One region of the Pseudoalteromonas sp. APAL1 genome, then DNA from elsewhere that is predicted to be linked to it. Evidence: predicted binding sites of a transcription regulator. Region 1 holds the regulator's gene; each other region holds the start of a gene.
What was found. The regulator FliA, encoded in region 1, starts transcription of late flagellar genes. The targets are predictions, from matches to a motif close to CTAAAGNTNNNNNNNNNNNNGCCGATA.
Positions count from the first base shown of each region.

Region 2: the regulator FliA is predicted to act here: its motif matches at 2,585-2,611, upstream of L1264_RS18890 (DUF5610 domain-containing protein).
Region 3: the regulator FliA is predicted to act here: its motif matches at 1,394-1,420, upstream of pomA (flagellar motor protein PomA).

Region 1 is NZ_JAKGAW010000001.1:82,007-86,540, reverse strand. It holds gene flhF (flagellar biosynthesis protein FlhF) at 1-240, shown strand, start outside; gene L1264_RS00405 (MinD/ParA family ATP-binding protein) at 233-1,093, shown strand; gene L1264_RS00400 (RNA polymerase sigma factor FliA) at 1,120-1,830, shown strand; gene cheY (chemotaxis response regulator CheY) at 1,871-2,254, shown strand; gene L1264_RS00390 (protein phosphatase CheZ) at 2,272-3,039, shown strand; gene L1264_RS00385 (chemotaxis protein CheA) at 3,055-4,534, shown strand, end outside.
Region 2 is NZ_JAKGAW010000055.1:19,789-24,322, forward strand. It holds gene L1264_RS18870 (thiol:disulfide interchange protein DsbA/DsbL) at 1-206, shown strand, start outside; gene L1264_RS18875 (thiol:disulfide interchange protein DsbA/DsbL) at 225-863, shown strand; gene L1264_RS18880 (DUF523 domain-containing protein) at 921-1,376, shown strand; gene trmA (tRNA (uridine(54)-C5)-methyltransferase TrmA) at 1,379-2,476, opposite strand; gene L1264_RS18890 (DUF5610 domain-containing protein) at 2,641-3,759, shown strand; gene murI (glutamate racemase) at 3,826-4,534, shown strand, end outside.
Region 3 is NZ_JAKGAW010000034.1:6,048-10,581, forward strand. It holds gene L1264_RS15395 (flagellar motor protein MotB) at 1-560, opposite strand, end outside; gene pomA (flagellar motor protein PomA) at 564-1,331, opposite strand; gene L1264_RS15405 (exodeoxyribonuclease VII small subunit) at 1,603-1,845, shown strand; gene ispA ((2E,6E)-farnesyl diphosphate synthase) at 1,850-2,737, shown strand; gene dxs (1-deoxy-D-xylulose-5-phosphate synthase) at 2,827-4,534, shown strand, end outside.

The sequences.
Region 1 (4,534 bases):
GGCTGTATCTTCACTAAATTGGATGAATCGTTGAGTTTAGGTGAGATTATTAGCATAGCGATTCAAAATCGCCTGCCAATAGGGTATCTTACTAATGGTCAGCGTGTTCCAGAAGATATTCGCGTAGCGAATGCTGAAAAACTAGTGAAAAAAGCTGAACAATTGTATTTAAAACGAGCAAAAGCACAACATTCACGACGTCAAGCAGTAGCGTCGAACACAGTAGGGATGTATGATTAACACAGTATTAGATCAAGCAAGCGGCCTGCGCAAAATGAATCAAAATAATAATAGTGGCGTTAAAGTTATCGCTGTTACTGGCGGCAAAGGTGGTGTGGGAAAAACGAATGTATCACTCAACACTGCAATTGCATTAGGTCAGCAAGGAAACCGCGTATTAGTATTGGATGCCGATTTAGGGTTGGCAAACTGCGACGTGATGCTTGGTTTACGTGTTGAACGTAATTTATCTCATGTTTTATCTGGCGAATGTGAGCTTGATGAAATTCTTGTAGAAGGCCCTGCTGGTATTAAAATTGTGCCAGCAACGTCTGGCTCGCAAAGCATGGTGGAGTTAACTCCTTCTGAGCATGCTGGCCTTATTCGCGCTTTTAGCGAATTAAACACCGAGTTTGATATTTTAATTGTCGATACCGCCGCAGGTATTTCGGACATGGTATTAAGCTTTTCACGTGCAGCACAAGATGTCGTTGTGGTTGTATGTGATGAACCTACCTCAATTACAGATGCCTACGCGCTTATTAAAGTGTTAAGCCGAGAGCATGGTGTATATAAATTTAAAATTGTTGCCAACATGGTGCGTAGCATGCGTGAAGGGCAAGAATTATTTGCTAAACTTTCAAAAGTAACGGATCGTTTTTTAGATGTTTCTATGGAATTAGTCGCAACGATTCCCTATGACGAAAATATGCGTAAATCTACGCGACGTCAAAAGGTTATCGTTGAGTTATTTCCAAACTCACCAGCAGCGGTGGCGTTTAAAACATTAGCAACGAAAGCAGTTAAGTGGCCGATCCCTAACCAACCGTCTGGTCACTTAGAATTTTTTATTGAGAAACTAGTAAACGGCTAACTATGACAACATCGGTGAATAAAGCGATGGGATATCAATCAGCACAGAATTTAAATGCGATTGTTGAAAAGCACGCCTCTTTAGTCAAAAAAGTGGCGTGTCATTTGATTGCTCGTTTACCTGCTAGTGTTCAGCTCGATGATTTAATTCAGTCAGGCATGATCGGCCTTATTGAGGCGTCAAAAAACTTCGACGCTAGTAAAGGTGCAAGTTTTGAAACCTTTGCAGGTATCAGAATTCGCGGTGCAATGCTTGATGAAATCCGTCGAGGCGATTGGGCACCACGCTCTGTGCATCGAAATGCACGTCTAGTCGCAGAAACAATTGCTGAATTAGAAAGTACCTTAAACCGCGAGCCCAAAGACACAGAAGTTGCTGAAAAACTTGATATTACACTAGATGAGTACCATCATATTCTACATGACGTTAATTCTAGTAAAGTATTAGGTATCGAGGATTTAGGTGTAGATGAAGACGTAATAACACCAATGGGTCATGATTTAGCACTAGACAAACCGTTTAATAACGTTAAAAATGAGCGGTTTAACCAGTCTCTATTAACGGCTATCCAATCGTTACCAGAAAGAGATGCCCTTGTTTTGTCTTTGTATTACAACGATGAAATGAACTTGAAAGAAATAGGACACATACTCGATGTTAGCGAGTCGCGTGTGAGTCAAATACATGGTCAGGCGATGATTAAGCTCAAAGCAAAAATCAATGACTGGATTAATTAGTAGTAAGTAAATATAGGTTCAAACCTCACCGGAGGATGTTTTGGATAAAAACATGAAGATTCTTGTTGTTGACGATTTTTCTACAATGAGACGTATCATTAAAAATCTATTAAGGGATTTAGGTTTTACCAATGTGCAGGAAGCTGATGATGGTTCAACAGCATTACCAATGCTACAAAATCAAGAATTTGATTTTGTTGTAACAGATTGGAATATGCCTGGCATGCAAGGTATTGATTTGTTACGTGCTATACGTGCCGATGATAGCCTTAAACACATTCCTGTTTTAATGGTAACAGCTGAAGCGAAAAAAGAACAAATTGTTGCTGCTGCTCAAGCAGGTGTTAATGGCTACATTGTTAAACCATTTACTGCTGCGACACTTAAAACCAAATTGGAAAAAGTGTTTGAACGTTTAGGTTAATCTAAGGGGAGAGGCTTATGTCAGCACCTGCTGCGCCTCATATAAGTTTAGAGCAAGCTCGTCAACTTGTTGAGTATCTTGAAAAAGGTGAACAAGAGAAGGCAGATAAGCTAATTCTTGAAGCCGCATCAAAAGAACAATCAGAGTTGTTTGCCGAAGTCGGTAAATTGACGCGTCAACTGCATGAAGCGTTAAAGAACTTTGATCTTGATACTCGTCTCGCCGATTTAACTACCGATGCGATACCCGACGCTAAACAGCGATTAAACTATGTCATGGAAATGACAGAAAATGCAGCAAATAAAACCATGGATGCTGTTGAGGCAAGTTTACCTATTGCACAACAACTTGCTGATGAAATTGCAACAATCAAGCCCACGTGGGATCGATTGATGAACCGAGAAATTGAGCTTGGTGAGTTTAAAACCTTATGCCATAGCTTAGATAAGTTCATGAACAACTCTCATACTAAAACTGATGAATTACAAGGCTTGATGACCAATGTGCTTATGGCACAAGACTACCAAGATTTAACTGGTCAGGTAATTCGCCGTGTTATTGAACTAGTACGAGAAGTTGAAGACAGTTTAATTAATCTCTTAACTGTATTCGGCAGTCAAGAAGATGGTCAGCAAAAACAAGAAAAACAGGCCACAGAACAAGCACCTGCAACAAGCGATACGCTAGCAGGTCCTGAAGGGCCAATTATTGATGCAGAGTCACGTGATGATGTTGTCTCAGGACAAGATGAAGTTGATGACCTATTATCAAGTTTGGGCTTCTAAGAGGAGAGTAACTGCATGAGCTTTGAAGTCGATGAAGATATTTTACAGGATTTCCTTGTTGAAGCAGGGGAAATTCTAGAGCTTTTGTCAGAACAATTGGTTCAGCTTGAGAACAACCCAGAAGACAAAGACTTACTTAACGCAATTTTTAGAGGTTTCCACACTGTAAAAGGTGGGGCAGGTTTCTTGAGTATGACAGAGCTTGTTGACGCTTGTCATGGTGCAGAAAATGTCTTCGATTTACTTCGCCAAGGTGTGCGTAGTGTAACACCTGAATTAATGGATGTTATTCTTCAAGCTCTTGATACCATCAACGAAATGTTCTCAACTATTCAAAATCGTGAGCAACCAGAGCCTGCCGATCCTGCTCTACTTGATGTACTTCATAAGTTAAGTCAGCCACCAACAGCAGAAGAGCTTGCAGGAGAAGACACAAGTGTTATTGAAGACACAACCCCTGCACCTGAAGAGCCAGTAGTAGAAGAACCTGTTGTTGATACTGCTGATGTAACAGCCGACATAAACACTGATAATATTGATGAAAGCGACCCGTTTGCTTTTGATATGCTATTTGATGGTGGTGGTTTAGCCCAAGAGAGTGCTTCACAGAATATTGATGAAATCACTGAAGACGAATTTGAAAGTTTACTTGATGAGTTACATGGTAAAGGTCAAGGACCTGCAGCTGCAACTCTCGATTCAAGCAGCAATGATAGTGATGACATTACCGACGATGAGTTTGATAGCTTATTAGACGAACTTCATGGTGTGGGCAGTTTTGGTGAAGTTAAACAACCCGATACCCCTCAACCTGAAGCTCCAAAACCTGCTGCTCCTAGCACCACCACTGTAAGTAGTGATGGTGATGACGAGATCAGTGATGATGAATTTGAAGCATTACTTGACGAATTACATGGCAAAGGGAGTGCACCAAAGTCACTTGAAAGCACCCCAACAGCCGCACCGAACGTAGAGCCAGAGAAACCAACGCAAGCAGAGAAACCTGTTGCTAAAGCTGCGCCACAACAAGCTGCACCGAGTAAACCAGCAGCACCAAGTAAAGCGACTCCTGCACCAGCTAAAGCGCCTGAGTCTGCTGCTGCACCGAAAAAAGCGCCGCCACCTCAGGCCGAAACCACTGTACGTGTTGATACAAAACGCCTAGATGAAATTATGAACATGGTGGGCGAGCTTGTATTAGTGCGCAATCGATTAGTGAGCCTTGCTAATAACACAAACAGTGAGTCAATGGGCAAAGCTATTTCAAACCTTGATGTGGTTACAGCAGACTTGCAAGGTGCGGTAATGAAAACCCGCATGCAACCAATTAAAAAGGTATTTGGTCGCTTCCCTCGCGTAGTACGAGACTTAGCACGTAGCTTGAAAAAAGATATTAATCTGCAGCTGGTTGGTGAAGAAACAGATTTAGATAAAAACCTTGTAGAAGCGTTAGCAGATCCATTGGTGCACTTAGTGCGTAACTCTGTTGACCATG
Region 2 (4,534 bases), on a different contig from region 1:
GTGACGTGTTTGATACTGATATTGCGAGTATGCCAGTGATCAGCGCAGAGAAGGCAATGCGTGACAAGCAACAGCAGTACTCAGAGATGGGCGCATTAACAGGCGTACCTACTTTTATCGTTAATGATAAATATAAAATTAATTTAAATACCATCAAGAGCCAACAGATGCTTGATGAGTTAGTCGCATTTTTATTAAAACAATAATGTTGGAGTGATGAAGTAATGATCAAGTTAGTAAAGGCTGCATTAATGGCTATGACGCTAGGTTTAGCGGCTAATGCAACGGCAGCGCAATACGAAGAAGGGAAGCATTATGAAACAATTGATGCACGCGCTTCTAAAAAGCCAGAAGTAAAAGAGTTCTTTTCATTTTATTGCCCCGCGTGTAATAACTTTGAACCGGTTGTAAAAGAACTAAAGCCGTTATTAGACAAAAAAATCACTTTTAAGAAAAGTTCAGTGAATTTTGTTGGTCCTCGTGACCCAGAAATTCAAACTATTTTAGCGCAATCTATGGCTGCTGCTGCCGTCCTTCCACAAAAAGAGGCGATTATAGCTGCTATCTTTAACCATATTCATACCAAGCGTGCACGCATTAATGAATTAGCTGATATGAAAGACATCTTCGTTTCACAAGGTGTAACAGCAGAAGACTTTGATAAGTACTACAACAGTTTTTCTGTACGCACGATGGCGTCTAAAATGGCACGTGATCAAGAGTACTATCAACAAAAAGGTGCTTTAAAAGGCGTTCCAACCTTTATTGTTAACGGTAAATACCGTTTAATCTTAGGTGCAGACTCAGGTATTAGCGATGCCAAAAGCATGGCTGGTTTAATTAATTACCTAGCAGATAAGTAAGCTTAGCTTAATTAAAATAAAAGCTCCGTTCGCGGAGCTTTTTTGTTGGTACAGCACATGCAAAAATTATTAGTTTCAAGTTGTTTATTAGGAAACCCTGTTCGTTATGATGGGCAATCGCAAAATTTACTTCATCCAGGCTTAGAAACACTCAAACAGCAGGGAAGGCTCATCGGATTCTGTCCTGAAGTAGCTGGTGGGCTGCCCACGCCAAGACCGCCTGCAGAAATAAAAGCAGGAAGAGTACTTACCAAAGATTCGCAGGATGTAACTGTACAATTTGCTTACGGCGCAGAACAAGCACTTAAGCTTTGTCAAAAGCAGGGCATTCGTTATGCGTTATTAAAAGAATCAAGTCCTTCATGCGGTCGCAATACTATTTACGATGGTAGTCATTCTGGAAAGAAAATTTCAGGCATGGGATTAACTGCAAAGCTGTTAACCGAGAATAATATAGCAGTCTACAGCGAGCAGCAGTTGCCAGCGCTATTTGCTGCGCTGGCAGAGAAATGATTTTATTTGCGTTGCAAAAACACACCTGATTCGATGTGGTGGGTATAAGGGAATTGATCGAAGATCGCAAAACGTTTTACTTCATGGGTTTTACATAGGTGATCAAGGTCACGCTCAAGGGTGTCTGGATTACACGAGATATAAATAATATTGTCGTAGTTAGCAACTAAGTCACACGTTAGCGTGTCCATGCCTGCGCGTGGTGGATCTACTAAGATTGTTTGGCAGTTATAGCTTGTCAGGTCAATGCCATCTAAACGAGAGAAAGTACGCTCGCCTTTCATCGCTTGAGTAAACTCTTCACTCGACATACGAATGATATCTAAGTTCTCAACTTTATTCTGCGCGATATTGTATTGCGCTGAGTAAACCGATGATTTTGAAATCTCTGTGGCTAATACCCGGTCGAATGAACCCGCAAGGGCAATTGAGAAATTACCATTCCCGCAGTATAGCTCCAGTAAGTCATTGCTAAGTGGCTGGCATAGTGCTTGTGCCCACTCTAGCATCTTGATATTCACTTTCGCATTCGGTTGCGTAAAGCTATTTTCGACTTGTTGATAAATTAATTCTTTACCGTTTACATTAAGACGCTCAATGACGTAATCGTTACCAATCACTTCTTTTTGCTTACGCGCACGGCCAATAAAATCAATTTTAAACTGTGCGCTTAATTTTGTTTTCAGCTCTTTAATTGCTTGTAACCACTGCTCATCTAATTGTTTGTGATATAACAAGCTAACGAGGATTTCACCACTTAGGCTAGAAAGGTAATCAATTTGAAATAACTTACGGCGCAGAATTTCGCTGCCCTTTAAGTTTTCGATCATGGCTTGCATCACTTCACCGACTAAAGGTGCTGCAGGGTCAAACTCATCAACACGAATTTTCTCTTTGGTTTGCTGATCAAACATGATGTGAAATAAGTCTTCACCCTCATGCCATACACGAAACTCTGCACGTTGGCGGTAATGAATAGGATCAGAGCCAAACACCTCTAATTTTTCGACTCCAAAACGTCGAAACTGGTTAGTGATGCGCTGCTCTTTCTCACTCAATTGTGCATCGTATTGAGTTGTATCAATTTTTATAACCGCCATGGCTGATTACCTTTTATCTCTTAGCTTTATAACGGCGCTATTGTAGGGAGCGCTGAGGATTTGTCTAGTTTTGTTATTTATTTTAGTGTCGTTTTTTTATACAAAAAACTTAAGTTATGTGGTTTTTGGCCGATAATGAGATAACCATAACATGGAGTCGGATCATGAAAATTGGCAATCTAGGCTATATACCTAATACAAATGTGAATAAATACAATGGCAAACAGGCACTGCAGCAGCCTGTCATTCAAAATCGTCAAGACAGTTATCAGCAACGCGGGCGAGAGCTGGCAGCAAAAGTTCTTGATGATAAACTAGCTGCAGCTCTTGGCTTACCTAAAGCTGAAGAGAAAAAAGATAAACCGCTATTTGATTTTGAAGAGATCGTTAAAAACGTACTCGACTTTGTTGGCGGCGCACTTCGCAAAGCAAAAGCCGATGGTGCTGATGATGAAAAACTCAAAGGCATGCTAGGTGATGCACGCAAAGGTGTGCAAATGGGTATCGACGATGCGTATGATGAGCTCAAAGAGTCAGGCATTCTTAATGATGATATAAAAGAAGGCATCGAAAAATCTAAAGAAGGCATCTATAAAGGTATAGATGAGCTAGAAGATGATTTATTCAACCCTAAACCGAACGCAGTTTCAGTAAGCCAAGCTCAATACCTTAGTTTAAGTAATAACGCAGAATACACTTTTACAACGGCTGAAGGTGATGAAGTAAGTATTAGCTTTGCAGATGCCTATGAAAGTAAATCGGCAAGTAGCTACAGTAAAAATGGCGATAACGAAGCGTTTGTTAGTGAATCTTCGCAATCACGCGACTTGTCATTTTCGATGACAGTCAATGGCGATTTAAATGAGCAAGAGCAGCAAGCCATCAATGAATTGATGGAAGACTTGCAAAGTGTCAGTGAGACATTCTTCTCTGGTTCATTAGAAGAAGCCTTTGAACAAGCGAAAGAGTTGAACTTAGGTAATGAACAACTCGTTGGCTTTACGATGGATCTGAAACAAACCAAAACAGTGGCTGCGATAAAAGGCTATGAAGAATATAAACCAGCTCCTGAAAAAGAAGTCGCCGAGAAAATAGCGCCGTTTAATGACGACCTAAAACAGGCATTTAATAAAGCCGGCGACATAGGTTTGCAAAATGAACTAGCTGGTATCTTACAATGGTTGAATCAAGACAAAGAGGAAGTCAGTAAGTTAGTTGATTATACCAAAGCAATGTTCGAGCAAATGAACAAGTTGCGTTCAGCTTCTGAGCAAGACTCATAACCGCAACTTTCTTTTTCTAAAACTGCATGGCAAACTGCTGGCCTTTGATGATCCGAGGTAAGCAGTTTGTCAGTCCATATTATGGTGTTTGATTCAGGTATAGGTGGAACCACTGTACTTGAACAGATCCAAGCATTGATCCCAAATGCTGATTATAGCTATTTCATGGATAATGCATTATTACCTTATGGTTCTCAAGGCCAACAAACCATTATTGACCGCTTACTTGCTTTACTTTGCTTTATAGAAAGTAGAGCGCTGCAGGTAGATATACTAGTAATAGCCTGTAACACCGCTTCAACATCAGCCTTAGAGGCAATTCGACCTTATACTAATATAGAAGTTGTTGGTGTAGTGCCAGCGATCAAGCCTGCGTGCGCTATAAGTAAAAGTAAACATATCGGGTTATTGGCAACCCCATCAACAACCAAGAGCCGCTATACTGCAAACTTAATTAGTACTCATAGCCAAGGCACTCGAGTCAGCTTATATGGTTCAACGACGCTTGTGGAAATTGCAGAAGCACTATTTCATACGCAGATACTTAATGAAGCAAAGCTTGCAAAAGTATTGAGTGATTTAGCGATAGCAGAAGAGATAGATGTGTTGGTACTTGGCTGTACGCACTTTCCATTACTTGCCAGCGCGATTAGTGATTACTACAAACAACGGATCATACTTATTGATTCAGGCAAAGCGATTGCTAAGCGGGTTGAGAGTTTAATCTCTTTACGTGGCTTTACCTTTACAACAGGTAAAAAAAAGCCGCTGCACT
Region 3 (4,534 bases), on a different contig from region 1:
GAACCATTCTCACGAATGCGAATGATAATTTGCTGACCTAGTGACTCAAGTTCAATCGCGCCATCCATAATTTGCTGCTCAAGCTGTTGGGCAATTTTCTTCACAAGCTCATTCGTTTGCTCTTGATCTGCTGCAGAAATTGACTGCTCCATTGCTTGTTGCTGAGCAGTGCTTTGTGATTCCCCACCACGCTTATTACCACGCTGTTCTTGACGACCACCTGCAGAGCTTTCATCACCAGCCTGAAACTCGAGCATTTGTTGTGTCATCTCTACGGTTTGTTGTTGAATTGTCTCGATAGGAGTAGGTTCAGGTTTGCCCGGAGTGAACTCCATTGCAATGACCGAGGTCCCTTTTGGAATATCTTTTACTTCAATTTTATTTTGTACACCAAAAGCAAACTTCATTGAACCTGCTATCTGCTTAAATTTAAGAACATCCATTTCCGAGAAAGCAAGCAAGAGTACAAAGAAGCACATTAATAGCGACATTAAATCTGCGAAGGTTCCCATCCAGGCAGGTAACCCCGGAGGTGGACATTTGCACTCTTGATCTGACATGCCCTACTCCTCGGTATCGACTTTACGTTTTGATTCAGCTAAATAGTTTTTCAAGATGCCTTCAATTACTTTCGGGTTTTGACCATCTTGAATACCCAGTACCGCATCAAGAATTAAACGTTGGTTGAGGGCTTCTTCATCTTTACGCAGCTCTAGTTTTACCTGAATTGGAATTGCAACAACGTTTGCCAAAAAAGCACCATAAAGTGTTGTTAAAAGAGCTACAGCCATTGCAGGACCAATTGCTTTTGGGTCATCCATGTTAGATAACATTGCAACCAAGCCAATTAGCGTGCCTATCATCCCCATCGCAGGAGCGATATCGGCAAGCGACTTAAATAAACCTGCACCAAGTTCATGGCGAGTAGCGGTGAGGGAAATATCTTTTTGCAGTGTGGCACGAACTACATCAGCATCATGACCATCCACTAACATATCAACCCCTTTGCGCATAAAGCCATTAGGGATTTCGGCTTCTTCTAATGCTAAGAAACCACCTTTACGTGCTGAGTCAGCTAATTCTACTGCTTTTTCAATTAATTCTTCTGGCGATTCAATTTTGAACATAAAGGCTTTTGCAGCGACCTTACCAATGCCCAAAAACTGCCCCATAGTGAAGTTCGATAACACGATAAAAATCGAACCACCAAATACAATGACCACCGAAGGCGTGTTATAAAACATTGCAACTTGGCCGTCACTACTTAATACCATCGACATAGCAATTAAGCCTATGGCACCAAGAATACCTATTATGGTTGCTAAATCCACATACCCCTCCAGAGGAACAAATACACGACACCAACGGCATCAAATTTTTATTATTAACTGCTTATCGGCAAGCAATTGAATTACTTAAATCATTAAATGAATTAATTTTATTTTAATGTAAGATTTTTAAGCTACAAGTTGCCGCTACTTCTAAAACCGTAAAAATAGCATATTGATTTCCTTTTATGCGCAAAAAAACACATCATTCTTTGACCTAGTTTAGCATTCCCCCTAAAATTGGCCTCACTTTCTATTAGCTATCGAGGCCACTATGGCAACAAAGAAACCAGAAAACTTGAGTTTTGAAGAAGCACTGGATGAATTATCTAAGATTGTTGCACAAATGGAGCAAGGTGAACTGTCTTTAGAACAATCGCTAAAACAGTTTGAGCGTGGTATAGCGCTTGCGAATGCCTCATCTGGAAAATTACAACAAGCCGAACAAAAAGTGGCCATATTAATGGGTAACGATAGCCAAGCTCCTCTTAGCAACTTTGACTCAAACTTGGACTAATTAAGTGCAATTAAAAGAACAATTACAACGCGCTCGAGAAGACGTTGAAGCACATTTAAATCGCTATTTCGAACTGCCACTAAACACTGAAAAAACCATTAAAGAAGCCACTCATTACGGCGTTTTAAATGGTGGTAAGCGCTTACGTCCTTACCTCGTTTATGCGACGGGCCGCATGATGGGAGCTGACAAAGCTGACCTTGATATTCTTGCCGCTGCTATTGAGTGTATTCATAGCTACTCATTAGTTCATGATGACCTACCAGCAATGGATGATGATGACTTAAGACGTGGCCGCCCTACTTGTCATATTGTTTATGGTGAAGCGCAAGCTATTCTCGCCGGTGATGCTCTTCAAACATTAGCATTTGATTTAATTGCTAACCATCAGTTTGCAGTACCTACGACACAACAGGTAAGAATGATCGCCTCGTTAAGCAAAGCCTCAGGTATAGAGGGTATGGTAGGTGGTCAGGCACTTGATATTGAAGCTACTGATAAAGCAATTACAGTCGAAGAACTAGAACGTATTCATCAACTTAAAACTGGCGCATTACTCAACTGTGCAATTACCTTGGGGGCTTTGGCCGCGCCGCAATGTGATGAGCAAACGTTAAAGCAGCTTAATTTGTTTGGTCAAGCAATTGGTCTGGCTTTTCAGGTACAGGACGATATTCTCGATGTAGAGGCAGACACCGAAACGTTAGGCAAACCGCAAGGTTCAGATATTGCGGCCAATAAAGCGACCTACCCTGCATTATTAGGTATGGCAGGCGCTAAGCAAAAAGCACAAGACTTATTGGCTCGGGCTCATAAAGCACTTGAGGCTATTGATTACGACACCCGCGAGCTGGCAAGCCTTGCTAGCTATATTGTTGAGCGTAATTATTAACGTCTAAAAAAGAAAGACAAAATAACTAAAAAATCAGAGCAGCAATGGGCTATAATGCACTCTGGTTAGCGAAGGATGTATATAAAATCATGACACTTGATAGTAGCAAGTATCCATTATTAAGTTTGGTTGACGAACCAGCACAACTGCGTGATATTGCGCAAGATAAGTTACCTGCGTTTAGTAAAGAGTTACGCGAATACCTGCTTAATTCAGTTTCGCAAAGTAGTGGTCATTTAGCATCAGGTTTAGGTACTGTTGAGTTAACAGTGGCCCTTCATTATGTCTATAACACCCCTGAAGATCGTTTAGTATGGGATGTGGGTCATCAAGCATACCCGCACAAAATCTTAACGGGTCGCCGTGACCAAATGCATACTATCCGTCAAAAAGACGGTTTACACCCTTTCCCATTCCGTGAAGAAAGCCCTTACGACACCTTCAGTGTTGGTCATTCAAGTACTTCTATTTCTGCAGCGCTCGGCATGGCTATTGCCGCTGAAAAAGAAGGTAAAGATCGTAAAACGGTTGCTGTTATTGGCGATGGCGCAATTACTGCTGGTATGGCATTTGAAGCGATGAACCACATGGGCGATGTAAACCCTAACGTGTTAATTATCTTAAACGATAATGAAATGTCGATTTCAGAAAACGTAGGTGCCCTAAACAACCACTTTGCACGTATTTTGTCTGGTAGCTTCTACACCAATATTCGCGAAGGCAGTAAAAAACTTCTTTCGGGTTTACCGCCAGTGAAAGAACTTGCCAGCCGCATGGAAGAACACCTAAAAGGCATGGTCATTCCGGGCACATTCTTTGAAGAATTAGGCCTAAATTACATCGGCCCAATCGACGGTCACGATGTCAATATGTTGGTCGATACCTTACGTAATATGCGTAACCTTAAAGGCCCTCAGCTACTGCATATTAAAACGCAAAAAGGTAAAGGTTATAAACCTGCTGAAGCGGATCCAATTGGTTACCATGGCGTACCAAAATTTGATCCGAGCATGTCTAAATTACCAAAATCAAAACCTGGCGCTGCCACATTCTCAAATGTGTTCGGTGACTGGCTTTGTGATATGGCAGCACAAGATGACAAGCTAATGGCGATTACTCCTGCTATGCGTGAAGGCTCAGGCATGGTTCGTTTTTCTAAAGAGTACCCAGCGCAATACTTTGATGTAGCAATTGCTGAGCAACATGCTGTAACGCTTGCAGCTGGTTTTGCTTGTGAAGGACTGAAGCCTGTTGTTGCTATTTATTCAAGCTTTTTACAACGTGCGTACGACCAACTTATTCACGATGTGGCATTACAAAACCTACCGGTTTTATTTGCTATTGACCGTGCCGGGATTGTTGGTGCTGATGGTGAAACTCACCAAGGTGCTTACGATTTAAGCTTTATGCGCTGTATTCCTAATATGATTATCATGGCACCAAGCGACACTAATGAGTGCCGCCAGATGCTGTATACAGGTTACCAATGCAATCAGCCTGTTGCCGTACGATACCCACGTGGTAGCGCAGGCAATTGTGATGTTGAATCAACAATGAGTGCGATTGAAATTGGTAAGGCGCGAAGTATCAAACAAGGTAGTAAAGTGGCAATCTTGTCATTTGGTACGCTACTAGAAAACGCCAAATCAGCTGCTGAAGAGCTTAATGCAACAGTGATTGATATGCGCTTCATTAAGCCTCTTGATACAGAGACTATTAGCGAGTTGTTGAGTAGCCACGATGTAATTGTTACCCTAGAAGACAACGCCATTGCTGGCGGTGCGGGTTCTGCTGTGA